2 linked regions of the Desulfatitalea tepidiphila genome follow. The protein of the gene in region 2 binds, or shares a complex with, the protein of the main gene of each other region. Links are inferred from orthologs where the notes say so. Each region holds a gene or a part of one and is shown on either strand. Other genes may lie near its edges. The genes, in order: recC and recB.

Region 1 (4,200 bases), 270 kb from region 2 along the record:
CGGTTGGCAGCGATACATTGGCGCCGGGTTTCACATGCGAGGTGGGTGTGAGAGGAATTTACGGAACCGCAGACAATGGTGGATATTCCGGAGATGTGGGCGCGCTTGGGTTTACCGGTGAAGCCGGCTACCTCTTCCCGACCGATCGGATACCTGTGCCGTTGGAGGTTTTCGGCGGGCTGACCTGGGCCCCCAGCCCTCTGTCTTTCGCAGATACGGACAACTATCTGGAATTCAATGCCGGCGTGGGGTTGCGGATCCTTCGCAATGCCTCTATCCGCGCTTCTTACACCCACTACCGTATAGATATGGAATCCGGACCAGGAGATTGGGACCTGGAGGAAGATGCTTTTCGACTGGGATTGGCCATGCGCTTTTGAGCGGTTTCATTCCAAAAAGGAGGCATCCTGCAGATTTTCCGGTGTGATCGAATGGGAGACCGCTATCAAGGGTCCGAACAGGTCAATCGCAATCCTTTCAAAATCCTCATGGAATGGTGCACCTTCGCGGAAACAGAGCTGATAATAGGGGTCCGATACCTCACCGGGTGAAAAGTCGTTTCCGAGCCAAGTGCGCTGGGCGAAAGCGAGCGCCTCTTTGGAGGTGCGGCCATTCACGAGGAGTTGATGGGCGTAGGCGTGGCTGGACCGGCAATAAAAAGGCAATGGCGCCCGAAGTCCCTCCCAGTAATAGTCCAGGTACCGCGCCAGGACATCTTCAGGGTTTTGTAGAGGTGACAACTGCCAGATTTGGTCGGTACAGATCAATATACTCATCGGAACCACATGCTTTTCCGGGCAAAATTGCAGGGCCAGATGGTGTATGAACACCCCCAACAGGTCTTTTGGACGCGTTTTGCCCATGCGGTAAACGATGCGGCCCTGTGGATAGACCCGATCGATCTCGCCATGCGCCGCGAATGGCGAAAGTGCCTTGTCCACCCGGACAGAACGCGGTTTTTCGTTCGGCACAATCGCCTTCAATGTATCTAAAAACGTTTCGACGTGATCCACCAGTTGCTCGCATTCAACACGTCCGACAGTGCCATGGGGCAACATATTTGCGGCCCGAACAATACGGTAGGCCTCCTGTTTCGAAGTGCCTCCGGCAAGCGCCTTGAGCAGATCCTGATTGACCATATAGCGACTCAAGGCATCTAATTTGAAAATCTCCCTGTCTTCAACCACATCTGCAGTTGGTTTTAAATAAACCCCCAGGCGATTTTCGATGAGAAAACGTATGGGATGCACCCAGAACACTCCCAAATCCCTCCAGTCGCACTGACGCCAGTGATCATCTGGAGATGGAAGCGCCCCGGTGAAGAATGGTTCTGTTTCAGGCGGGGTGATCAGGGCCTCGGCGGCTTTTCGATTTTCGGCACTGTACGTGAACACCTGTGTGTCAAGGCCGCTGAAATAAAGGGTCGAAAAGGCATGCAACGGATGACGGACGACGAGCTTCTCGGCCGGAACCCCCAAACCTTCGGCCACATATTCGAGGAGTTCATCGACAACCATTGAAGGCGCCATGGTTGAATTGTCCTGAATATTCTGACCGATGTAGCTCAGATAAAAAATGTCCCTGGCAGAGATAAGGGCTTCCAGGAAAAGATAGCGATCATCGTTTCTTCTGGAGCGGTCGCCTGGCCGGGGTTCGGCCGCCATCAAATTGAATCCCGGTTCATGATTTTCACGCGGAAAGGTTTCGTGATTCATGCCGAGCAAGCAAATGATCCTGGAAGGGATGCTGCGCATCGGGAGCATGGCACAGAAGGTGATGCCGCCCGTCATGAAACCTGCCTCACGGGAAGTCTGTTTGAGGGTGTCCTTCAGATACTGCCGGATGATGTCGAAGGAAAAGGTCGCTTTTTCATCGAGTTGCAATCCGATTTCCTTGAGTCGATGGATCGTGGTCTTTAACGGCTGTGAATGGGATATCTCAGAAGGTCCCAGCTGGAAAAAACGCTCGAACAGCGCGTTGAGCCTGACCTGCCAACCCTCGAGGGAATCGACGCAGGCATCGAGTTGGGTCATGCTCTCATGGATGGCATCGGCATAGGCAATGACGCGTCCCAGAATGTCACCATCTCCGGAAGCAATGGATTGGAGTGGCAAAACTTCACTGAAGAGCCTGGATTCCCGGCTGTCCATGCTCCATCCGAGGACCAATCGATCCAGGCCTTCCTGCCAAGTGTTCTCCCTGAATCCGGGCAAACCATGGCGTCTGCGATCAGCCCTGTCCCATCCCCAGCGGATGCCGGCCTCTTTTACCAAACGGTGAATCAGTTGCAGGTCGGATTCGAACAATCCGAAGCGCGATTGGACACTCGGACATGAAAGAAGACTCAAGACTCGCGAGGCTTCCATCCGACCGTCGACCAGATCCAGAAGCTGAATAAAGGTATCGATCGTCGAATTTGATGCCAAGAGGTCTTGATCGGCCACGCTGTAGGGCATTTGGTGTGCTGGGTCAGCGGGATTTCCGAACACGGCATGAATGAACGGCGCATAAACAGCGATATCCGGCGCCATGACCAGGATGTCCCGCGGTTCAAGACCCGGGGTATGATCCAGCATGTCCAGCAACTGGTCGTACAGCACCTCAACTTCCCGCATGGGGCTGTGACAGCTATGCACCCGCAAGCTCCCGTCGGCGTGCACGACCTCATCTGTGGGTTCCTCGTCCGACCGACGGCGGTCGACCAGATCCAGAATGTCCTGCTGGATCCCCCCCAACAACAGACCGTTCCGGTTGTCCTGGAACAATTCGTGGTGATGGGCCTCGCATTGATGGATCAGGTCGAAAAATTCTTTCCCCTGCACGCCCAAGGACGCCAGGAGACGGTTACCGCTCTGAAAATACAATGCGCCGTTGTCTGGTGTGCCCGGAATGCGGGATCGCAAGCGGACCATTTGTTGATCCGAAAGGATATCGGCCCAATAGTGACGGCAGGGATTCAGCAGAAACAGAAAGACCGGAATTCTCTGGGCAAGTGCCTCGAGTACCTCCAGGTGGAACGGCGGCAAGTGGGACACACCAAAGACGGAGATCCTGGAGGGTAATCCACGCCATGCACGGTCGTTTTGCCGAAGTCTTTCCACCAGCTCTTTTTGGAGAGCGGAACGGTGTAAGCCGTTTTGTTGCGCTCCGAGGGCCCGCCACAAGCAGGCTTGCCATTGGTGCGACGGAGGCATTTGTTCGGTGCCCGCTCTGCCCGTCTCCCAACCCACGAGCCAATCCGGCCGGAACACGGCGTATTGATCGAAGGTGTCGGCGATCTTGCGGCTTAACAGAAATCGTTTGAGGGGGTTGGTATCCTGGGCCAGATAGCGCTGTAAAGGCTCGAAAACAGAATGCGCCAAGAGGTCTGGCAAGAGACGGCAGATGCGAAAGGCCAGGGTGGGTTTGTCGTAGGCCCCGGTCATTCCAAAGGCGGCATCCTCGAGGCCGCATAGCCGGTCGATAAAGGCATTGGGAAAAGGGAACTCTATGTTGGCGCAAACCCCGTTGATGCTGGCGACTTGCAGGGATATCCAGCGTTGCATGCCCCTGCTTTGTACCAGCACCACGTCGGGCTGCAACACCAAATGCGGATTCGCTTCGACGGGTGCGGCCAGTACCTCAGCCAACCCCCTGACCAGCATTTCCATATGATTGCCGGAGATGATGTGCAATTCGCTGGGCATCCCGGCACCCTATTGCCTTGTCGACCGTTTCAAAGCAACGCCACCGGCCATAAGGATCAGGCCCATTCAACGACTTTTTTAACGAGTTTTTCAATGCCCACGGCAATATCTTTGATGCCCGGTCCCAGCATGTAGGCCGGTGTGGTGACAATTTTATGTTTCTGGTCCACATGAATCTGATCGACCTGGCAATTCATGTGCTTCGCGCCCATGGTTTCAATCGCGGCGGCCGTGCCGACATCCGAACCGATGGTGACTTCGGGTTTGAGACGCCCCAGCGCGCGCGCAACCGTTGCCGGTGCAATGCACAGGGCGCCGATTGGTTTTTGCGCAGCCACCATTTCATCGAGAATTCTTTGAACCTGTGGATGTACGGAGGCGTTCGGACCTTTCACAGCGAAATCGCTTAAATTTTTGGCCGCGCCGAATCCGCCCGGCAGGATCAAGCCGTCGATCTGATCTGCCCGAACCGTTGCAAGGTCCACGATATTTCCCCGGGCGATTCGCGCGGACT
Region 2 (4,012 bases):
TTGATCGTCCCATGGCTCTTCTTTCCCGGCTGAATCGCGAATTGTGGCGGGATCTGGAAATAAACGGTCCAGGGCCTGGTCCAGCAGGTCGGCACGAAAGGCGGTGGCCTGAAAACCGCATCTTTCTTTGAGCGATCCGGCAAGTACCTGTTCGAAGCACCAGTAACGATGGAGATAGAGACGTTGCCCATCGAGAATCAAGGGGCGGAAATCGCCCGGGCCGCCCACGGCGCCGCATGTCATCAACCGATCGCGCCACTGCTCCAATGAAAACGGAAACGGCCGGGCCGTTCCGAGCCGCTCCACTTCAGAATGAATTCCTCCTTCGCCTTTGGCGTGGGCAAGGGCCAGGTCCAGGCAGACGTCTCCCCGTGAGGCCGATCGGCTGACCAGGGCCGCCGCCAGCCCGACCCAGGGATCATCGCAACGCCCCAACCGTTGCACCGTGCGCCCAAATGTCCAGTCCAGGGCGGAAATGGTCTGGCATTCATACAAATCAGATAGATTCATCGGCACTCTTCCAATAGCGCCTCTCGCAGGGTGTCTACCAACCCTTCACCGGGAAGGTCGTAATAAATGCCGGTATCCGCATCGGGCTCCCCTATCCCCCGCAGAAAAATATAGTAAACACCTCCGAAGTGCGCCTCGTAACGATAGCCGCCGACCCGTCTGCGCAGCCACTGGTCGAGGGCGACGACGTACAGGTGGTATTGCAGATGGTAAAATGCGTCGGCCATGGTGTTGGACAGGTGTTGCGGATGATACTCATCGAGGCTGTTGCCCAGGTGATTGGACTTCCAGTCCACGAGATAGTAGCGGCCGTCGTGGGCAAAAATCATGTCGACATATCCCTTCATGAAGCCGTGGATCGGCGAAAAATGGAGGCGAGTCCACTGGTGTGGCGTCAGAGACAGACCGTGGCCATCGAAAATCCGCCCCAGCGTTTGAGCATCGATCTGCTTAAGTGGAAAATGAAACTCCATTTCGTTGATCCGTTGCCCCCACGGCACCTGCGAAAGGCAAAAGGGGGCCCCCTGCCCATGGGCACCGAGGCGCACCCGGCCCAATCGCGACATCATGCCCACAACGGCATCGAGCCACTCGATGTCATATTCATGGTGGGTCAGCTTGGCGACCGCCAGTGCGCGCTGCTCTGCGTCGTCCATATTGGTAAAGTCCCAATGCTCCAGCAGATCGTGAAAAAACAGGCCGGCCTGGGCACCCTTCGGAAAGCTGAAGATGGAAGGCACTCTCGACGCCTCGCCTTGGCCTGCGGGTGCCGTAACCTGATCGGCATCCCGGTCGGCAGCATCCACCTCATGGAGTGCGGCACCGGCCGTCAAGTTCGAAAAGCTGGCAATCCGCCATCGGGTATCCAAGTGGCTTCGGAACCGGCGCGGATCGATCAACTCCGCAATATCGTGAGTGGCGTTGTGGAAAGTCCCGGTGGATTGCGGCAAAGGTTGAACGCAGATGGTTCCCTCGGCCCGCTTTTCCAGGAGAGCCAACTCCGAGATGAGCTGAGCATCGGTCATCGCCGCCATTTTGAGTTTCAGCGCGCCAATGCTTTTACCCGTCAGTTCACCATCGAATGGACCATGAAACAAATAGGCCGGCGCCGATATTTCGGTGCCTCGGATGCAGCCCCATGCCAGGTAGCATGTCTTCTTGGCTCGGGTGACGGCCACATACAGTAATCGTATGTTCTCTGCCAACGTCTCCTGCAAGGCCAGTTCTGAATATCCCGGGTCGATGTCCGGCCCGATAGCGTATGTGAGCCGATGACCGGCGTCGGGATCGTGGAAGGCGATACTCTTGTCGTCGGTCCGGGCACCGGCCCAGACGAACGGACAGAAAACCACATCGAATTGCAAGCCTTTGCTTTTATGAATGGTAATGATGCGTACGGCCTTGGCATCGCTTTCCAGGCGAAGCTTTTGAACATCTTCGCTCTGACCCCCATCCCGGCGTTGGCGTTCGAACCATGCGAGCAGCATTTCCGGTCGCAGGGAATTGAGAGACGAGGCCTGGTGCAGCAGTTCTGCCAGATGGAGCAAGTTGGTCAAGCGGCGCTCGCCATCCGGGTGGCAAAGCAGGCGTTCTTTGATCCCCTCGCCCGTCATGATCCGGGTGAACATGGGGTAGAATCCCTCTTGCTGCCAGACATGATGATAGTCACCGAACCTTGCCCAACGCGCCTCCCACTCGGGGGTCGGCGCCTCGACCGAGGCGCAAAGCTCCCTGGCAGGGGCACCGATCAGCTCGCATGCCAGAGCGGCCCTCACCCGAAAGGGATCCGACGGGGCGGCCACTGCTTCCAATAGGAAGCCCAAGGCGTCGGCCTCACGCGTTTCGAACACGCTTCCCGCGCTGTGCAGTACGGCCGGCACCCGGCGCTCGGAAAGGGCGCTTTTGACCTTCTGGGCCTGCCTGTGAGTGCGGGTCAGCACCGCAATTTGCTGGGGTTCGAAAGAAATTTGGGCCTCTTTTCGGCTGAGAAGCGCCACGATCTCCTCGGCCACGGCGGCGACGATCAGGTCGGTGGCCGCCTCCTGGGCAATGGGTCGTGTCGGCTCCTGCGTTTCCCCTCTGGTTACATACCAAAGGTGAAAAGGCGTCATTCCGGGTAGCGTATCCGGTCGCGCGGCCACAGCCGGCGGATAGCCGATTTGCGGGTATCCGAACGGTGCCGGATGGCCGACGAACAAGGCATTGATGGCCCGGACCAACTGGGGGGTGGCGCGCCAGTTCTGGGCCAGCGTGTATTGATGTGGGGCCTCTGCCTTGGCCCTTAAATAGGAGAACAGATCCGCCCCGCGAAAGCTGTAAATGGCCTGCTTGGGGTCGCCTATCATAAAAAGCAATGCACTTTCATCGGAGAAAAGACGGGTGAAAATTTCATATTGAAGCGCGTCGGTATCTTGAAATTCGTCCACGAGGGCGGCTCGGTATTGACCGCGGATTGCCTGGACGAGTCCTGGCGCATTTTGGCTTTGAAGGGCACGATGCACCTGAATCAGCAGGTCATCGAAAAACAGCATGTTCTGCCGACGCTTTTTTTCGTCCAATCGCTCTCTGGCCTCGTTGAGCAGTCGCGCCTTGAGATAACGCAAATAGGAGGCCATCTGGGTTTCCATCTCCACCTGGCAGGCGAGGGCATGCTCGCAGAGTTCAAAAAAAGAGTGCTGTGGTGTGATGAATTTTTTTTTGGTGGCCTTGACCAAAAAGGAAGGTGCCAAACGCTCCAGCAGGTCGACACATGGATAGCGTCCGTCCCAGCCATCCATTTGACTGGCCAGCAGGGCCAACAGTGCTTGTCGCGGGGTGGTTTTGGCTGATGACTTCGGGTCGGGCGCACATTTACCGTAGTATTTGGCATTCAACCCCTCTGAGGCAAGCAGTCCCAGGACCGCCTGCCTTGAGGTAGGCCACGCCTGAGCAACCTGACGGGCCGCGTTTCGCCAATCCTCGATAGCCGTCAGGGGTGGTTCTATGGCCGGCGGCAGGACGTCCGCTTGAGGGGCGCGGCATTGGTGAAACAAGGCGGCCAGTTCCTCGGGTCCCTTGAGATGGTTGATGGCAAAAGCGACCAACTCAGCGGGGGCTGGAGAGAGGTAACGCCGCCAAAAATCCTCGGCCATTTCCAGCACCACGGGTTGATCGTCCTGAACGAGTCGAGCGTCGAACAGGTAGCCGGTCTCAAAGGCAAAAATGGTTCAACAGACGCTGGCAGAAACCATGAATGGTGAAAATAGCGGCCCGATCGAAATCCGTGAGCGCGTCGACGATACGCTGGAGAGCGATATCCCGATCCCCGCAACGCTCAACTATCGCATCAACTAATTTATCTAAACTCCCATATATCAGGCATGTTTTGGCACTCACCAATCTGTGCCTTATACGACTCTTCAACTCTTCGGTGGCCGCCTTGGTATAGGTGACCACCAAGATTTCATGGATCCCCAACCCCCTCTCCACAATCAAACGCAGAAAAAGAGCGGCAATGTTGTAG

What was found.
Region 1: the proteins of recB (region 2) and recC are in contact, whole or in part, in a cryo-EM structure (PDB 5MBV), measured with the Escherichia coli proteins. The link is inferred for Desulfatitalea tepidiphila from one-to-one orthologs.

What each region holds. Positions count from the first base shown.
Region 1 is NZ_BCAG01000003.1:1,582,903-1,587,102, reverse strand. What follows is about bases 187-4,072. They hold recC (exodeoxyribonuclease V subunit gamma), read right to left. Parts: upstream 3,687-4,072; coding sequence 387-3,686; downstream 187-386. Other genes in these bases: elbB (isoprenoid biosynthesis glyoxalase ElbB), read right to left, coding at 3,743-4,072; DFT_RS11750 (YfaZ family outer membrane protein), read left to right, coding at 187-380. In the rest of the region: more of DFT_RS11750, read left to right, coding at 1-186; more of elbB, read right to left, coding at 4,073-4,200. UniProt on the Escherichia coli protein: A helicase/nuclease that prepares dsDNA breaks (DSB) for recombinational DNA repair. Binds to DSBs and unwinds DNA via a rapid (>1 kb/second) and highly processive (>30 kb) ATP-dependent bidirectional helicase.
Region 2 is NZ_BCAG01000003.1:1,316,580-1,320,591, reverse strand. Bases 307-4,004 are described here. They hold recB (exodeoxyribonuclease V subunit beta), read right to left. Parts: upstream 3,654-4,004; coding sequence 507-3,653; downstream 307-506. Other genes in these bases: DFT_RS10530 (UvrD-helicase domain-containing protein), read right to left, coding at 3,700-4,004; recD (exodeoxyribonuclease V subunit alpha), read right to left, coding at 307-510. Outside these bases: more of recD, read right to left, coding at 1-306; more of DFT_RS10530, read right to left, coding at 4,005-4,012. UniProt on the Escherichia coli protein: A helicase/nuclease that prepares dsDNA breaks (DSB) for recombinational DNA repair. Binds to DSBs and unwinds DNA via a rapid (>1 kb/second) and highly processive (>30 kb) ATP-dependent bidirectional helicase.